3 regions of the Streptomyces sp. NBC_00466 genome follow, and region 3 is predicted to be linked to each of the others. Evidence: riboswitches for the same ligand, from Rfam matches in the RefSeq annotation. Region 3 holds a riboswitch; each other region holds the start of a gene.

Region 1 (5,440 bases), 800 kb from region 3:
CACGGTCGTCGTCCTCCCCTCGGGCGAGGGCGACCGGCAGCTGACCGACGGGCTGGCCAGGCTCGCGGGCAGCGGCCGGGTGCGGATGCCGGACCTGGAGCTGCTGCCCGGTTCGTACGATCTGCCGGGGGCCCGCCTGCTCGACCTGGTGCAGGTGATGGACCGGGTGCGGCGCGAGTGCCCGTGGACCTCCCAGCAGACCCACCGGGGGCTCGCCAAGTACCTGATCGAGGAGGCGTACGAACTCGTCGAGGCGATCGAGGACGGCGACCGCGACGAACTGCGCGAGGAGCTCGGGGACGTGCTGCTCCAGGTCGTCTTCCACGCGCGGATCGCGCAGGAGGGCACCGGGGAGGAGGGGGACGAGCCGTTCTCCATCGACGATGTCGCGGGCGGCCTGGTCGAGAAGCTGATCCACCGCCACCCGCATGTGTTCGGTGACGAGACGGCGGAGACCGCCGAGGAGGTCCACGCCCACTGGAACCGCACCAAGGCGATCGAGAAGCAGCGGGCGTCGGTGACGGACGGCGTCCCGGTCGGTCAGCCGGCCCTCGCGCTCGCGGCGAAGCTGACGTCCCGGGTGCGGGGCTCGGAGCTCGACGTGCCGCTCCCGGCGGGGGAGGGCGTCGGCTACCGGTTGCTCGCCCTGGCCGCGAGCGCGGAGGCGGCGGGCACGGACCCGGAGGCCGCGCTGCGCGCCGCGGCGCGGGCGTACCGGGACGCGATCCGGGCCGCGGAGAGCGCGGCAGCGGGTACGGCTACCGTCGAGGAGTGACCGACAACAGCACCGCAGGCCCGGCCCCCACCCTTTTCACCTGGGAGTTCGCGACCGACCCGTACCCCGCGTACGCCTGGCTCCGCGAGAACGCGCCCGTCCACAGGACCGCGCTCCCGAGCGGGGTGGAGGCCTGGCTCGTGACGCGGTACGCGGACGCGCGGACGGCACTCGCCGAGCCCCGGCTGTCGAAGAACCCCGCGCACCACGCGGAGTCCCCGCACGCCAAGGGCAAGACCGGCATTCCGGGCGAGCGCAAGGCGGAGCTGATGACGCATCTGCTGAACATCGACCCGCCGGACCACACCCGGCTGCGGCGTCTGGTCTCCAAGGCGTTCACCCCGCGCACCGTCGCGCTCTTCGCACCGCGCGTGCAGGAGCTGACGGACCAGCTGATCGACGCCTTCGTGGCGAGGAGCGCGGGAGAAGAAGGGGGAGAGGAGGAGCCCGAGGGAGAGCCCCGGGAAGAACCCCGGGGAGGGACCCGGGCGGAGGCCGGGGGACAGGCCCGGGGGCAGGCCGGGGGCCAGGCCGACCTCATCCATGACTTCGCCTTTCCGCTCCCCATCTACGCCATCTGCGACCTGCTCGGCGTCCCCCGTGAGGACCAGGACGACTTCCGCGACTGGGCGGGCATGATGATCCGTCACGGCGGCGGGCCGCGCGGCGGGGTCGCGCGGTCGGTCAAGAAGATGCGGAACTACCTCGCCGAACTCATCCACCGAAAGCGGGAGAACCCCGGCGACGACCTCATCTCCGGGCTCATCAGGGCGAGCGACGACGGCGAGCACCTGACCGAGAACGAAGCGGCGGCGATGGCGTTCATCCTGCTCTTCGCCGGGTTCGAGACGACGGTCAACCTCATCGGCAACGGTATGTACGCGCTGCTCCGCAATCCGGACCAGCGGGCGCGCCTGGAGGCGTCACTGGCGGCGGGCGAGACCGGCCTCCTCGCCACCGGTGTGGAGGAACTCCTGCGGTACGACGGGCCGGTGGAGCTGGCGACCTGGCGGTTCGCCACCGAGGCGCTGACCCTGGGCGGGCAGTCCATCGCGGAGGGCGATCCCGTACTGGTCGTGCTGGCCGCCGCCGACCGCGATCCCGAGCGCTTCGCCGAGCCCGACACACTCGACCTCTCACGCACCGACAACCAGCATCTGGGGTACGGGCACGGCATCCACTACTGCCTCGGCGCGCCCCTCGCCCGGCTGGAGGCGCAGACCGCGCTCGCCACACTGCTGCGCCGTCTGCCGGACCTGCGACTTGCGGCAGAACCTGGCGATTTGCGCTGGCGTGGCGGGCTCATCATGCGGGGATTGCGCACGCTTCCGGTGGAGTTCGGTACGCCGCCGAACTGACGGCCTGACCGGTGCATGACTGACGGGGTGTCAAGAACGTGACTTTCATGTGATCTCCACTGCATCGACTTGTGACTGGTGTTCGAGTGCGGCTACGTTCACCCCTCGACTCATCCGTCACACGGAAGGCCACCGCATGCGCACCGGGAACGGTCGGCACCGCCGCCCCCGTCAGGCCCCAGCTCTTGTCGTAGCGGCAGGAGTTACGGGCTCGGCCATCGCCCTTCCGCTGCTGGCGTCGACCGGCGCCCACGCGGCTGACGCCACGACCTGGGACCGGGTGGCGCTGTGTGAGAGCGGCGGCATCTGGAGCACCGACCTCAACAACGGGCACTACGGCGGCCTCCAGTTCTCGCAGGCGACCTGGGACAAGTACGGCGGCGGGCAGTACGCGGCCCGCCCCGACCTGGCCAGCCGCTCCCAGCAGATAGCCGTCGCCCAGAAGGTGTACGCGGCCGAGGGTGCGACCCCCTGGGCCAGTTGTGCGGCCATCGCCGGGCTGACGAAGGACGACGCGGACACGGCCACGGTGGACCCGGGCTCCCCGGACACCGCGAGCCCCAGCCCCACGAAGCCGTCCGCGTCCACCAAGCACCCGTCGGGCGCGGACACGGGTGCGGACGGTTCGAAGGGGACGCCGTCCACGCGGACGCCGTCGAAGCAGGCGAGTCCGAGCCCGTCCGATTCCCCCTCGGGCCCTCCGTCGGGTTCCCCTTCCGGATCGCCGACCCCATCATCACCGTCATCTCCGGCATCTGACCCTTCATCGGATGCATCGGACTCTTCCAGCAATTCGGGCCATTCGGGTTCTTCGGATACTTCGGGCTCCAGTACATCCGTCACGCCCGGCCCGTCGGACTCCGCGTCTCCCGCCCCTTCCGGCTCGGCGCACTCGGGGGTCGGCAGGCACCGGGGCGGCGAGGCCGCGGGCGACTCCGGTGCGAGCCATGACGAGACCGGCCGGCACGCTTCACGCGGCGGGGAGACGTCCCGGGATGACGCCCGTACGGACGGCAGCTACACCGTCCGCGCGGGTGACAACCTCTGGTCCATCGCGGAGGCGCACGATCTGCCCGGCGGATGGCCCGCGCTCTACGCGGCGAACCATCGGACCGTCGGAGGCGATCCGGACTTCATCGTTCCTGGCCAGAGCCTTGATCTCGACCGAAACCAGGGGTAGTTCGGGATTGTATGTCCGCTTCTGTTCGAGTGAGACATGACTCTCGTCGGCCCTGCTGAATGTCCGGACTGTCCGCCCGGCGTACGCCGTCCCTCACCTGCAGAAACGGGTAACGCGGGGTCGTAAACCAGGGATTTCTCCCCCGATGTTCATCTTTGAATATCGGGGGGTCCTGTGATTACGGTCAGACCGCTCGCACCGCGGGCCTCTTCGATCGCCACGCCGAATCCTGCCATCGGTCGAAGGGAAGCAGTTGACGCTAAGAAGCGCCGCAGGCAGGAGCGGGGGACCCAGGTAAGCGCCGGGGCCGGCCGTCCGTTCAGAGTCAGAGAACGGCACGAACCGGGACCGGCTTGGGGTGAAGCTGTGCGCTAGGTCGCGCAGCCGGGCAACTCATTGGCCCGAACCCGACAGCTCACCTCGTAGGCGTCGGTGAGGAGATCCGTCATGCTGTTTTCCAGCAAGTCCAAGCACCGTCGCCCCTCGAAGGCCGTTCGCGTCGCCACGCTCGCCGGTGTTGCCGGTGCCGCTGTGGCCGTTCCGCTGATCGGGGCGACCTCGGCCTCCGCCGCTTCGGTCTCCACCTGGGACGCCGTCGCGCAGTGCGAGTCCGGTGGTAACTGGTCCACCAACACGGGCAACGGCTACTACGGCGGCCTCCAGTTCAACAACTCCAGCTGGGCCGCCGCCGGCGGTACGCAGTACGCCCCGCGTGCCGACCTCGCCACCAAGGGCCAGCAGATCGCCACCGCCGAGAAGCTTCTCGCCATGCAGGGACCGGGCGCCTGGTCCTGCGCCGGTGCCGGCAACCTGACCAGCGGCGGTCCGAGCCCGGACGTCTCCACCGGTTCGAACAGCGGCTCCTCCTCGTCGAGCGCCGGCCAGCAGAGCAGCCACAGCGACCAGCAGTCCGCTTCGCGCAGTGAGGCCCGCACCAGTGCGCCGGCCGCCCCGAAGCACGCCGCTCCCCGCCACGCCGCGCCCACCACGGTCCAGAAGGGCGACGGCGAGTACAAGGTCAAGGCCGGCGACACCCTCGCCAAGATCGCCAAGGCCGAGCACGTCTCCGGTGGCTGGAAGAAGGTCTACGACCTGAACAAGGACATCGTGAAGGACGCCAACCTGATCTTCCCCGGTCAGCAGCTCCACCTGAGCTGATATCAGCTCTCCCCAGCACCCCCGGCCCGGCGCGACTCCCCCGTACGCGCCGGGCCGGGGGTCTCTCCGCCGGAGCCGCGTCCTGGTTCGTCCCGCGGCCCGTCCGGGGAGGGTGGCGTGGTCACCATCTGGTAAATTTGGTGACTTTCACACCGTCATACAAGCTTTTGGGCCCTTTTTCGTCCCAGGGTCCGGGCGCCCTGCCGGCTGATGGCTCCGAGCCGGTTAGGCTCATGCCGCAAGGCCACAGAGACCCTGCGCCCATAGCGTCACATCCCAGAAGGAGATGCTAGTGCCGTCCATCGACGTCGTCGTAGCCCGGGAAATCCTGGACTCCCGAGGCAACCCCACGGTCGAGGTCGAGGTCGGCCTCGACGACGGCAGCACGGGCCGTGCCGCCGTCCCGTCCGGCGCCTCCACCGGTGCGTTCGAGGCCATCGAGCTCCGCGACGGTGACCCCAACCGTTACCAGGGCAAGGGTGTCGAGAAGGCAGTCCTCGCCGTCATCGAGCAGATCGGGCCGGAGCTCGTCGGCTACGACGCCACCGAGCAGCGCCTGATCGACCAGGCGATGTTCGACCTGGACGCGACGGAGAACAAGGGCTCGCTCGGCGCCAACGCCATCCTCGGCGTCTCGCTCGCCGTGGCGCACGCCGCGTCCGAGGCTTCCGACCTCCCGCTCTTCCGCTACCTGGGCGGCCCGAACGCGCACCTGCTGCCCGTTCCGATGATGAACATCCTGAACGGCGGGTCGCACGCCGACTCCAACGTCGACATCCAGGAGTTCATGATCGCGCCGATCGGCGCCGAGTCCTTCTCGGAAGCGCTGCGCTGGGGCGCCGAGGTCTACCACACCCTCAAGAAGGTCCTGAAGACCAAGGGCCTGTCGACCGGTCTCGGCGACGAGGGCGGCTTCGCGCCGAACCTGGAGTCGAACCGCGCCGCCCTCGACCTCATCCTCGAGGCCAT
Region 2 (5,440 bases), 3.1 Mb from region 3:
GCGTCTGCAGCAGACCGGGCATCACCGACGTCTCGAAGGTGTGCGCCGTGCACGCCTGGGACTCCAGCCTGATGAAGTCCCGGTACTGGGCGGGCAGCAGACGCCGGTAGCTGTGCCACCAGCCGGCGCTCTCGTCGGCCCCCGCGCCGCACAGCGCCTCCAGGAGTTCGCGCTGCGCCGTGTCCCGCACACCGTACGCATGGAGCAACAGGGCTACGTCGGACGGCTTCACACCACTGCGCCCGGTCTCGATCCTGCTCACCTTCGACTGATGCCAGCCGGCGAGCCGGGCCGCTGCCGCGCTGGTCAGACCTGCCAGGACACGCAGTCTGCGCAGCTCGGCACCGAGTTTGACGCGGCGCACCTCGGGGCTGCTCCGCACCGCGTTCTCCCTCCGGTCGGCCGTTTCTGCAAACGTGCCATCCCGGCCGTCAAATACGGTCTTCCGTCGCAGAGTTCATCACTTTGAGCGACAGATATATGCACATCTTTGTGGATGGCCCGTGCTGCGGTCACTATGAGTGTCACGCTCGCACGAAGCGCCACCTGAGGCCGTCTCGAAGTGCATCCGTCACGAGATCCGCGCCGGCAGCGGTGGGAAAGGGACAGGCCGTCATGGCAGACCACCAGGAAGCTTCAGTCACCCTGCCGAGCGAGCCGGCTTCGGTACCGGCCGCCCGGACGTTCGTGGCCCGTGTGCTCACCGGATGGGGGCTGCCTCCCGACGCGGAGCTGGCGGACACCATCCGGCTGATCGTCTCGGAGCTCGCGACCAACGCGGTGCAGCACACCTTCGGCACGTCCCCCACTTTCACGGTGCAGGCCGTCCTGGACCGGGACGAGCGGCTGTGCGTCGGCGTCACCGACAGCCATCCGCGCTGGCCGCAGCGGCTGCCCGCGGCGGTGCAGCAGGACAACGGCCGGGGCATGGTCATCATCCGCTGGCTGGCGGCCGAGAACGGCGGGCGGCTGTCGGTCACCCCGACGCGGGACGGCGGCAAGACCGTCTGGATCGCCCTGCCCTGGACCGCCGCGGTCCAGGGCTGAACGAACCCGCGGCCGACGACTCCCGGCGGCTTCAGCCCACCCGGCCGTACCAGACGCTGTGGGTCCAGATCCTCTCCAGCCTGACCACGGCGCCGGTCTTGGGGGCGTGCCAGATCTTCCCGTGCCCCGCGTAGATGCCGACGTGGTAGACGCTCCGGCCGTAGTGGAAGAACACCAGGTCGCCCCGGTGCCGGGCCCAGGCCGGGATATGGCTTACGCGGTTGTACTGCGCCTGGGCGGTGCGGGGCAGCTGTTTGCCCACCTGTTTGTACGAGTAGAGCGTCAGGCCCGAGCAGTCGAACCGGGATGGCCCTGTCGCCCCCCACTGATAGGGCGAACCCCTTTTGGAGGCCGCGATCTGCACGGCCTGGGAGGCGTGCGCGGCGGCCTGTGCCTCCGCGGTCGCGCCCGGTGCCAGCGAGGTCCCCGCGACAGCGGCGAGGGCGAGGGCCGAAGCTGTTCCGGCCCGGGTGAGAAGAGACGGGACATGAATCTGCGCAGTCATGCGCAACCCTTCGCAAACCGCCTGTGAAGGATGACCTGTCGGGTTCGGGCCGGCGAAGTTGCCCGGCCGCCCGGCAGGATGACCGACTGATCAAGTCGGCCGTCCCACCAGGCGGCTTCACCCCGAGGAGCGACGTCGCTGTCGCCCCGGACTGCCTGGGTCCTCCACTCCTGCCGATCCACTCGTGTCGACCAGACATCCGGGAGCGGCGGCAGGACTCGGCGTCCGCCCGGACCGCCCCGCCGTGGTGGCGGGGGCTTGTCGTCTCCCGGATCTTCACCCATGGCACGGTGGATTCCCGGCGTACGCGCCGATTTGTGATGCTTCGGGGTCACTGGCCTGTTCGAGTGGATGCCACCGGAACCGGACCAGGGGATTCTGTCGGCGCACGGCCCTCACCTGGGGCGCAGCAGGGGTCCCGGGCGGAGTGCCGGTCCGAAGTGCAACTCGGTGCGGCCACTGGATCTCCGCGTGTCTACGCCTTCCGGGGGGCGCCCATCGGTGTACCGGCAACCGCCCGAAAGCCGGATCCGCGCCGGTTTTCCCCCTGTGGGGATCTCTGTGCGGATGCCGCGCGAAGGTGTCATGGCCCGGATGCCGGTGATGTCGGCACGTCCGCACCAGGGTTGACGCACCGTCGGCCTCGTCGTGCGCCCTGAGGGGGCTGGGTCACCCGTAATCGGCAACGCGGGGCGGAGTGGCCCGAGTTCACCGGCGTCCGGCCAACTTGACCGCCCCCGTCCCCCCGTTGGGCGCGAGGGGATCCGCGCGCGTTGCACCGCTCACCGGGACCGGTCTCTCCGCATTTCGGGTTGGCAAAGAACGCCCATGCGGCCTGTTGTCAGGGACCGTTCACAAGAAAGGATCCCCGGTACGTACTGGAGAGCGCCGGACGAACGGCGCTTCGCACAGGGGGAGGTACCACGTGAGACGCACCGCAGTGCTCGGCTCGGCCGGCGCTCTGGCCGCGGCGACTCTCATAGCCGGCGCCATGGCAGCGCCGTCGGCCACCGCCGACGGCCGCGGCCACGCCGGCCCGGAGGCGCACGGTGTGGCCGTCGCCGCCGCTCGGGCGGCGACGGCCGGGATCGACTGGCAGGACTGTCCTGCGGACTGGGCGCTCGCGAAGCCCATCCAGTGCGGCTGGGTGACCGTGCCGGTCGACTACGCACACCCGGATGGCCGGACGATCAAGCTCGCGGTGGACCGGGCTCTGAGCACCGGCACCGCGTCGCAGCGGCAGGGCTCCCTCGTCTACAACCCCGGTGGCCCCGGCGCTTCGGGTATGCGCTTCCCCGCCAGGTCCACCACCGGGAGCGCGCTCTGGGTCAACACCGCCAAGGCGTACGACTTCGTGGGCTTCGACCCGCGCGGCGTGGGCCACTCGGCGCCGGTCTCCTGCATGGACCCGCAGAAGTACGTCAGCGCCCCCAAGGCCGATCCGGTCCCGGACAGTGCGGCCGACAAGCAGGTCCAGCGCAAGCTCGCAGCGCAGTACGCGGACGGCTGCGAGCAGCGCAGCGGTGCGATGCTGCCGTATCTGACCACGCCGAACACGGCGCGCGACCTCGACGTCATCAGGGCGGCGCTCGGCGAGAAGAAGCTCAACTACCTGGGAGTCTCCTACGGCACCTATCTCGGCGCCGTGTACGGAACGCTCTTCCCGGGCCATGTCCGCCGGATGATCGTGGACAGTGTGGTCGACCCGAAGCAGTCGAACATCTGGTACGAGGCCAACCTCAACCAGGACGTCGCCTTCCAGGGCCGCTGGAACGACTGGCAGAACTGGGTCGCCGCCAACGACGCCGCCTTCCACATCGGGAAGACGGCAGCCGCCGTCGAACAGCAGTGGGTGAAGCTGCGCGCCACAGCGAAGAAGCATCCGATCGGCGGGGTCGTGGGCCCCGCCGAACTGCTCGGGTTCTTCCAGAACGCGCCGTACTACGACTCCTCCTGGGTACCGGTCGCCAAGGCCTGGAGCCAGTACCTCGCCGGTGATCCGAAGCCGCTGATCGATGCCGCAGGGCCCGATATGGCGGACACCGCGGGCAACATCTCCGCGGAGAACGGCACAGCCGTCTACACGTCGGTCGAGTGCGCCGACGCCAAGTGGCCGACCGACTGGCGGACATGGGACCGGGACAACACCCGGCTCAACAAGGACAACCCGTTCCTCACCTGGTCCAACGCCTGGATGAACCTGCCGTGCGCCACCTGGCCCGCGAAGCAGCAGACCCCGGTGAACGTCCACACGGGCAAGGGGCTCCCGCCCGTACTGATCGTGCAGTCGACCCGTGACGCGGCCACGCCGTTCCAGGGCGCCGTCGACCTGCACCAGCGCTTCAAGGGCTCCCGCCTCATCATCGAGAAGGGCGCCGGATCGCACGGGGTGACCGGTCTGGTCAACCCGTGCATCAACACCCGGGTGGACAGTTATCTGCTCACCGGCAGCACCGACCGCCACGATGTGACGTGCACCCCGCACGCCACACCGACGCCGTAACAGCCCACGCTGGGGGACCGCTTGGTCAGCGGTTCCCCAGCCAGGCGTCCTCCGCCACGTAGTCGAAGAGATCGAGATGCGGGTCGTAGGTCTTCGCCATCGCGGGGAAGGCCTCGCGCCAGTCCCTGTCCCGGAGCCGGCCGGTGATCCACTCCACGGTCGCGGGCAGCGAATCGGCGTACCCGGTCACCGGGCGGTAGCCCAGCTCCCGCTCGGCGGCCGACATGTCGTACACCACGGGGTGGTCGACGCCCCATGGGGTCATGCCCCGTTCGGAGCGCCCCTCGACCAGCACCAACCGGCTCTGTACGCCCAGGATTTCGTCGATGGCCGTACTGATTTCGGCGACCGTCGGCGCCTCGGGGTCCCCGCCGTTCAGCACCCGCGCCCCCGGGCGCAGCGCGGCCAGCCGGATCATCTCGGCGAGGTTGGAGACATGCACCGGTTGGAAGCGGCTCCGCCCGCCGTGGGCCAGGATCCGCACCGGGCGGCCGTCGAGCGCGCGCTTGACGAAGTACAGCTCACGCGGTGACCGGCCGTGCGGACCGTGGATCGCGCCGGCGCGCACCAGCGTCACGGGCAGGGCCTCGGCTGCCGCCAGCAGCTCCCGCTCCAGCGCCACCTTGCGGGTGCCGTACGTGGCCGGGCCCGGCTCGACCGTGAGGTGGCTCTCGGGGATCGGCACCGGAAAGCGCGGGAAGCCGTCCGGCTCGTCCTGGGTATCGAAGCTGCGCCCATCGGCGTCGGCGTACACCGCGCCGCTGGATATCACCACCGCCGATCCGATCCGGTCCGCGAGGCCGGTCAGCTGCCGGGCGTGGTCCGCTCCGTACGCGACCATGTCGACCAGCACGTCACAGCCGTCGCCCAGGGCCGCCGCCAGCTCGCCGTCACCGTCCCGGTCGACGCGCACCGTACGCACGTCATCGGGCCAGCTGTCGTCGCGGCCCGCCCCGCGCGAAGCGGCCCGCACCTCCCATCCGTCCGAGACGAGCGCGCGCACCGCCGCGCGCCCGATCTGCCCTGTGGCTCCGAGTACGAAAACGCTTCCCCTGCTGCTCATGCCACCGACGCTACGGCCCGTGCTCAGGTCCGGGCCAGACGGTTCTGCCCACAGCCGATCCGGTGTCAGTGCGGCTTCCTCGGTGGTTTCTTCGCCTGTGCTGCCTTCACATCCGCGGCGTACGCGTCGACGTACTCCTGGCCGGAGAGCCCGAGGACCGCGTACATGATCTCGTCGGTGACGGCCCGCAGTGCCACCTTCTCGTTCTCCAGCCCCTCGTAGCGGCTGAAGTCCAGTGGCTTCCCGAAGCGGATCGTCACCCGCCTGATCTTCGGCATCCGCTGGCCGGGCGGCTGGATCTCGAAGGTGCCCACCATGGCGC
Region 3 (5,440 bases):
GGCAGCAGCGACCGTCCGACCGGCCGCCGCGACGACCACCGCACGACCGGTACGGGCACCGGTACCGGTTCGTTCGGCCGCCGCGACGACAAGCCGCGCTGGAAGCGCAACGGCTGAGTCACCTGCCCGGCGTGAGCCGGAACCGGTGAGCTGCCGAATCCGGCTCGACCAGAGAAGCGGGCTCCTCCTTCGCGGAGGGGCCCGCTTCTCTTTCTCCGCGTCCGGTGCCGGCCGTTGGCTTTCGCCGCCCCCGATGACTTTTGACCTCGCGGGCGGTCATGACCATGTGGGCGCAGCCGCGCCGCACACAGGCGAGCACGACCGAAGACGAGAGGGAGGCACACCTCATGGCAGCCCCTGGCAACATCAACGGACTGGGCGTCATTCTCGGCAGTACGGACCCCGAACCGCTCATCGAGTGGTACCGCGCCGCGCTGGAGCCGCTGGGGGCCCGCTGGGAGGGCCACATGCTCGTCGTCGGGCAGCAGGCGATCATCGGATTCGACCGCCGCGACGACGTGGCGGACAAGGCCGCGGAACCCGGCAGGCAACTGGTCAACCTCATGGTGCGCGACATCCGTGCGGCCGAGAAGCACTTCAACACCCTCGGCGTGACCTGGATCAGGCCGGTCGAGGACACCGGGGGCGGCTGGTTCTTCTCCACCCTGCTGGACCCGGACGGCAATTACCTCCAGGTACTTCAGGGCCCCGGGACGCCCTGAGCCGCAGTACCCCCGTCCCACGACTCCGCCGACGGCCCGCACCGGCCGACGGCGGAGTCCGACGTGCCCGGCGGGGGATACCCGATCGGCTGCTGGGCACGCTCCCGCTATGCTCGGGGGGTGCGTCAGCACGGACCGTTAGCTCAATTGGCAGAGCAGTGGACTTTTAATCCATTGGTTGTGGGTTCGAGTCCCACACGGTCTACCGCTCGACAGGCCCCTGCCCTGCGCGTGAATGCGCAGGGCAGGGGCCTGTTCGCGTGTGCGGCGCCACCGGGATCAACTCCGTGCGGCCGAACGCGCGGTAATGGTCAGAACCACCCCCGCGCATGGCGTAGAGTTGTGTTTACCGACGCGGGGTGGAGCAGCTCGGTAGCTCGCTGGGCTCATAACCCAGAGGTCGCAGGTTCAAATCCTGTCCCCGCTACTCAAGATCGAAGGCCCAGCACATCACGTGCTGGGCCTTCAGTCGTTTCTCAGCGCTGCTGCCCGTTTCTCCCTTCCCCCACTTGGTCGATGCCGAATCGCACACCGGCGTGGGTGCGGCCAGCCTGGTGGGGCGCGGTACCGTCCGCCGCTTTGTGGACCGGGCAGGAGGGTACTGGTGGGGCAGCGAGAGGACTCGGGCTGGGCGCGTCGGTTCGTCCGGGCGCTGCCTGCCGTGCTGATCGTGGGCGGGGTGGTCTTCGACCAGCTGACGCCGGCCGCGTTCACGGCTGCCCCGTTCTTCGTCGCCGCGCCGGTGATCGCCGCCCCGCTCTTCTCGTACCGGGCCACGCTGATCACGGGGATCACCGCGGTGCTGGCTCTCGTGGGGCTGCATGGCTACGACGACACCTCGGCCAAGGCCTCGGCGGTCACGGAGCTGATCACCGTCGTCACGCTGTCCGTCGTCGCGCTCGTCATCAACCGCGTCATCCGGGTCAGCGGCGAGGAGCTCGCGTCGGCGCGTGTGGTGGCGGAGACCGCACAGCGTGCGGTGCTGCCGGTGCCTTCCGAGCGGATCGCCGGGCTGCACATCGCGGCGCGGTACGAGGCGGCGCAGGCCGGCACCTTCATCGGCGGCGATCTCTTCGCCGTGCAGGACACCCCGTACGGGGTCCGGCTGGTGGTGGGTGACGTGCGGGGCAAGGGGCTCGGCGCCGTCGAGGCGGTGGCCGTGGTGATCGGGGCCTTCCGGGAGGCCGCCGAGCAGGAAGCGACGATCGAGCAGGTCGCACAGCGGCTGGAACGTGCGCTGACCCGTGAAGGCGTGCGGCGGGAGGGACTTGACGCCTTCGAGGGGTTCACCACTGCGGCGCTCGCCGAGATCCCGCGCGGCGACCAGGGCCGGATCCGGCTGCTCAACCGGGGCCACCCCGAGCCGCTGCTGCTGTACGCGGACGGGGGCATCCACGTCCTCAGGCCGACCGACCCCGCTCTGCCGCTGGGGCTGGCCGATCTGGCGGCCTGGCCGGACCGGGCGGACGAGACGGAGTTCCCGCCGGGGGCCACGCTGCTGCTCTACACCGACGGCCTGTCCGAGGCGCGGAACGCGCAGGGGGACTTCTACGAGCCGCAGGAGCGGCTGCGCGGCCGGATCTTCCCGGGGCCCGAGGAACTGCTGACGGCGGTGACCGATGACGTGCGGCTGCACACGGGCGGGCGCTCCACGGACGACATGGCGCTGCTCGCGGTGGGCCGTCCGGGCCTGGGGCAGCCGGACCGGAGGAGGACGGTGGGGATCGTCCACCGGGAACAACACGATGCGTAGTCGAAGGACACCCCTCCGCATAACATTTGACGCACCATCAGGAACTCGATGTTTCGCGGCGACTCCTGAAGAGTGATCAAGTCGCCCGAATGCGCCCCTCTATGCCCCGTTAAGTGCAGGCCAAAGCCGTTAACGATCAGTCGGAACAGCTTGGAATCCGGCCCTCGCGTCTATTAACGTTCGATAACGCAGCGCGGTTGTCCCAGTCGTCGAAGAGGCGGCACCGCGCGCACGCGCCGAATCCCGCAAGGGAACCGGGGAACCACCAATTGGGGTGAATCGGGCTTCTCCGTAAGGGCTGCCCGTAGGAGACCTTCCTGCTCCGAACCCGTCAGCTAACCCGGTAGGCGGTAAGGAAGGAAAGGAGTGCGCCTCCGTGGCGTCCAACAACCCTGCCCCCGAAACGCTTTACTTCCCGAACGACGATGCTCCAGGTTTCGGCGGTGAGGACGGCACGTTCGACGAGTGGAACCCCACTGAGGATTCCCTCCGTTCGGTCCGTGGTAAACACCGTGTCGCCAAGCAGCGCGGCGGACTCGCCCGCAGTTCGACGGTCCTCGGCGTCGGCGTGATCGCAGCCGTCGGCGCGGGCGGCATGGCCAGCGCTCAGAGCAAGCCGCCGGTCGCGATCTCCCTCCCCGACCTTCCGCAGTCCGTCAAGGACAAGCTGCCGGACGCCGAGTCGCTGCCCGGCGTGGGGACGCTGATCTCCGACATCGGCGGCGGCTCGTCGCACCACGGCGGTACGGAGACGGGCGCCGCCGACGCGGCGCTCACCACCGCTGCGGCCAACGGCAAGAGCGGCGCGGACGCGGGCGAAGCCCTCCGTGCCCGGATTCTCCAGCAGGCCGAGCAGCAGCAGGGCGCGGTCGAGGACGAGGCCAAGGCGGCAGCCGAGAAGGCAGCTGCGGAGAAGGCGTCGGCGGAGGCCGCGAAGAAGCAGGACGAGGCGGCTGCCAAGGAGAAGGCGGCCAAGAAGAAGGCCGAGGCGGAGGCCAAGGCCAAGGCGGAGAAGGAGCGGCTCGCCAAGCTGGCGGCCAGTTACTCGCTCCCCGTCTCCTCGTACACCCTCACCTCGCGGTTCAACGACGGCGGTTCGATGTGGTCTTCGGGCCACCACACCGGCCTCGACTTCGCCGCCCCGACCGGTACCCCGATCAAGGCCGTGCACAGCGGGACGGTCAAGTCGGCCGGCTGGGCCGGGGCGTACGGCTACCGCACGGTCATCACGCTCGACGACGGTACGGAGCTGTGGTTCTGCCACCAGTCGTCGCTGGGGGTCAGCGCCGGCCAGAAGGTCAGCACCGGCGAGGTCATCGGCCGGGTCGGAGCCACCGGCAACGTCACAGGACCGCATGTGCACCTGGAGGTCCGCCCGGGCGGCGGCGACCCGATCGACCCGATGACCTGGCTCCAGGGCAAGGGCCTCAACCCGTAACCCCCAGCGGGTGACCGGCTGAACTCCCGCACGGGCTTCCAGCCCCCGCGCGTACCGCTGATGTACGGCGTCCCCGCACCCCGGCAGTCCTGACGGCACATCCCCCGACGTCAGGGCTGCCGGTTCGCTGTATGCGGGCATGTACCCGGGTCCGTCCCATGCGTACGCCCGGTCCGTCCCGCGCGTACGGCCGGCCCGGCTGAAACAGCGGAATAGTGCCGGGCCGCCGCGGGGTTGACCGGCATATGACTTCTCTGCGCGCACTCGGCTCTTCCGGCCTCAAGGTCTTCCCGCTCTCCCTCGGTGGCAACGTCTTCGGGTGGAGCGCCGACGAAGACCAGTCCTTCGAGGTGCTCGACGCCTACACCGCCGTCGGCGGCAACTTCATCGACACCGCGGACACGTACTCGGCGTGGGTGCCCGGAAACAAGGGCGGCGAGTCCGAGACCGTCATCGGTAACTGGCTGGCCGCGCGGGGCAACCGCGCCGACGTGGTGGTCGCCACGAAGGTCGGTATGCACCCCCAGTACCGGGGGCTCTCGGCCGGGAACATCAAGGCCGCCGCCGACGAGTCGCTGCGCAGGCTGCGCACCGACTACATCGACCTCTACTACACGCACCTCGACGACGAGTCCGTCCCCGTCGAGGAGATCATCACCGCTCTCGACGATCTGGTGAAGGCCGGCAAGGTGCGCGCCATCGCCGCGTCCAATGTGAGCGCCGAACGGCTCGACGCCTCCATGGCGTTCTCCGAGGCCGAGGGGCTCGCCCGGTACGTCGCTCTCCAGCCGCACTACAACCTGGTCTCCCGCGACACCTACGAGGGCGGTCTCCAGGACGTGGCGGACCGGCACGGTCTGGCGGCCGTGCCGTACTACGCGCTGGCCTCCGGATTCCTCACCGGCAAGTACCGGCCCGGTGTGGACGTCGACAGCGTGCGGGCCGGCGGTGCGGCGCAGCACCTGGAGACCGAGCGGGGGCCGAAGGTCCTGGCCGCACTCGACAGGGTCGCCGCGGCGCACGGGGCCGAGGTCGCGACCGTCGCCCTGGCGTGGCTGGCGGCCCAGCCGACCGTCGTCGCGCCGATCGCTTCGGCGCGTACGGTCGGGCAGCTGCCCGCGCTGACCGCCGTGGCCGAGCTGACGCTCACCGACGCCGAGGTGGCGGACCTGACCACGGCCTCCGCCTGAGGAACCGGATCCGGGCGGAATCCGGATCGGGGCGGGAACCGGATCCGGCCCGTGGTGCCGCCGGGGTCAGTGCTGGTACGGGTTGTAGCCGCCGTAGTGCAGATGCGGTGGTGGCACCCGTACCCGCCCGGTCGCCTCCGCCGCGTAGAGCAGCGCGGGTCCTGCGATCTCCTTGCGCTGCCAGAGGTGGTGCAGCAGTTCCTGCTCGCGCGCCTCGAAGTCCGGGGCGGGCACGCCCCGGTGGGCCCGGTGCCGCAGAAAGGCGAGGGTCGTCGCGAAGGCCTCGTACTCGGAGACCGCGCGGGACGCGGCCCTGGCCCGTGACTTCGCGTCGGCG

The links. A riboswitch is a leader RNA that binds a small molecule or an ion and turns the genes downstream of it on or off. The one in region 3 is predicted to bind cyclic di-AMP.
Region 1: it holds a riboswitch for cyclic di-AMP, as region 3 does, so the genes downstream of both, OG210_RS19225 (transglycosylase family protein) here and OG210_RS15450 (M23 family metallopeptidase) in region 3, are expected to answer to the same signal.
Region 2: it holds a riboswitch for cyclic di-AMP, as region 3 does, so the genes downstream of both, OG210_RS29430 (C40 family peptidase) here and OG210_RS15450 (M23 family metallopeptidase) in region 3, are expected to answer to the same signal.

The regions. Positions count from the first base shown of each region.
Region 1 covers NZ_CP107896.1:4,281,699-4,287,138, forward strand. The annotation lists gene OG210_RS19210 (nucleoside triphosphate pyrophosphohydrolase) at 1-775, shown strand, start outside; gene OG210_RS19215 (cytochrome P450) at 772-2,133, shown strand; gene OG210_RS19220 (transglycosylase family protein) at 2,270-3,313, shown strand; cyclic di-AMP (ydaO/yuaA leader) riboswitch at 3,571-3,757, shown strand; gene OG210_RS19225 (transglycosylase family protein) at 3,761-4,471, shown strand; gene eno (phosphopyruvate hydratase) at 4,758-5,440, shown strand, end outside.
Region 2 covers NZ_CP107896.1:6,552,495-6,557,934, forward strand. The annotation lists gene OG210_RS29420 (helix-turn-helix transcriptional regulator) at 1-382, opposite strand, end outside; gene OG210_RS29425 (ATP-binding protein) at 616-1,047, shown strand; gene OG210_RS29430 (C40 family peptidase) at 1,079-1,552, opposite strand; cyclic di-AMP (ydaO/yuaA leader) riboswitch at 1,556-1,773, opposite strand; gene OG210_RS29435 (alpha/beta hydrolase) at 2,478-4,055, shown strand; gene OG210_RS29440 (NAD-dependent epimerase/dehydratase family protein) at 4,081-5,118, opposite strand; gene OG210_RS29445 (lysophospholipid acyltransferase family protein) at 5,184-5,440, opposite strand, start outside.
Region 3 covers NZ_CP107896.1:3,476,850-3,482,289, forward strand. The annotation lists gene OG210_RS15425 (DEAD/DEAH box helicase) at 1-117, shown strand, start outside; gene OG210_RS15430 (VOC family protein) at 348-722, shown strand; tRNA gene OG210_RS15435 (tRNA-Lys) at 855-927, shown strand; tRNA gene OG210_RS15440 (tRNA-Met) at 1,076-1,149, shown strand; gene OG210_RS15445 (PP2C family protein-serine/threonine phosphatase) at 1,327-2,475, shown strand; cyclic di-AMP (ydaO/yuaA leader) riboswitch at 2,700-2,840, shown strand; gene OG210_RS15450 (M23 family metallopeptidase) at 2,852-3,913, shown strand; gene OG210_RS15455 (aldo/keto reductase) at 4,159-5,103, shown strand; gene OG210_RS15460 (PrsW family intramembrane metalloprotease) at 5,170-5,440, opposite strand, start outside.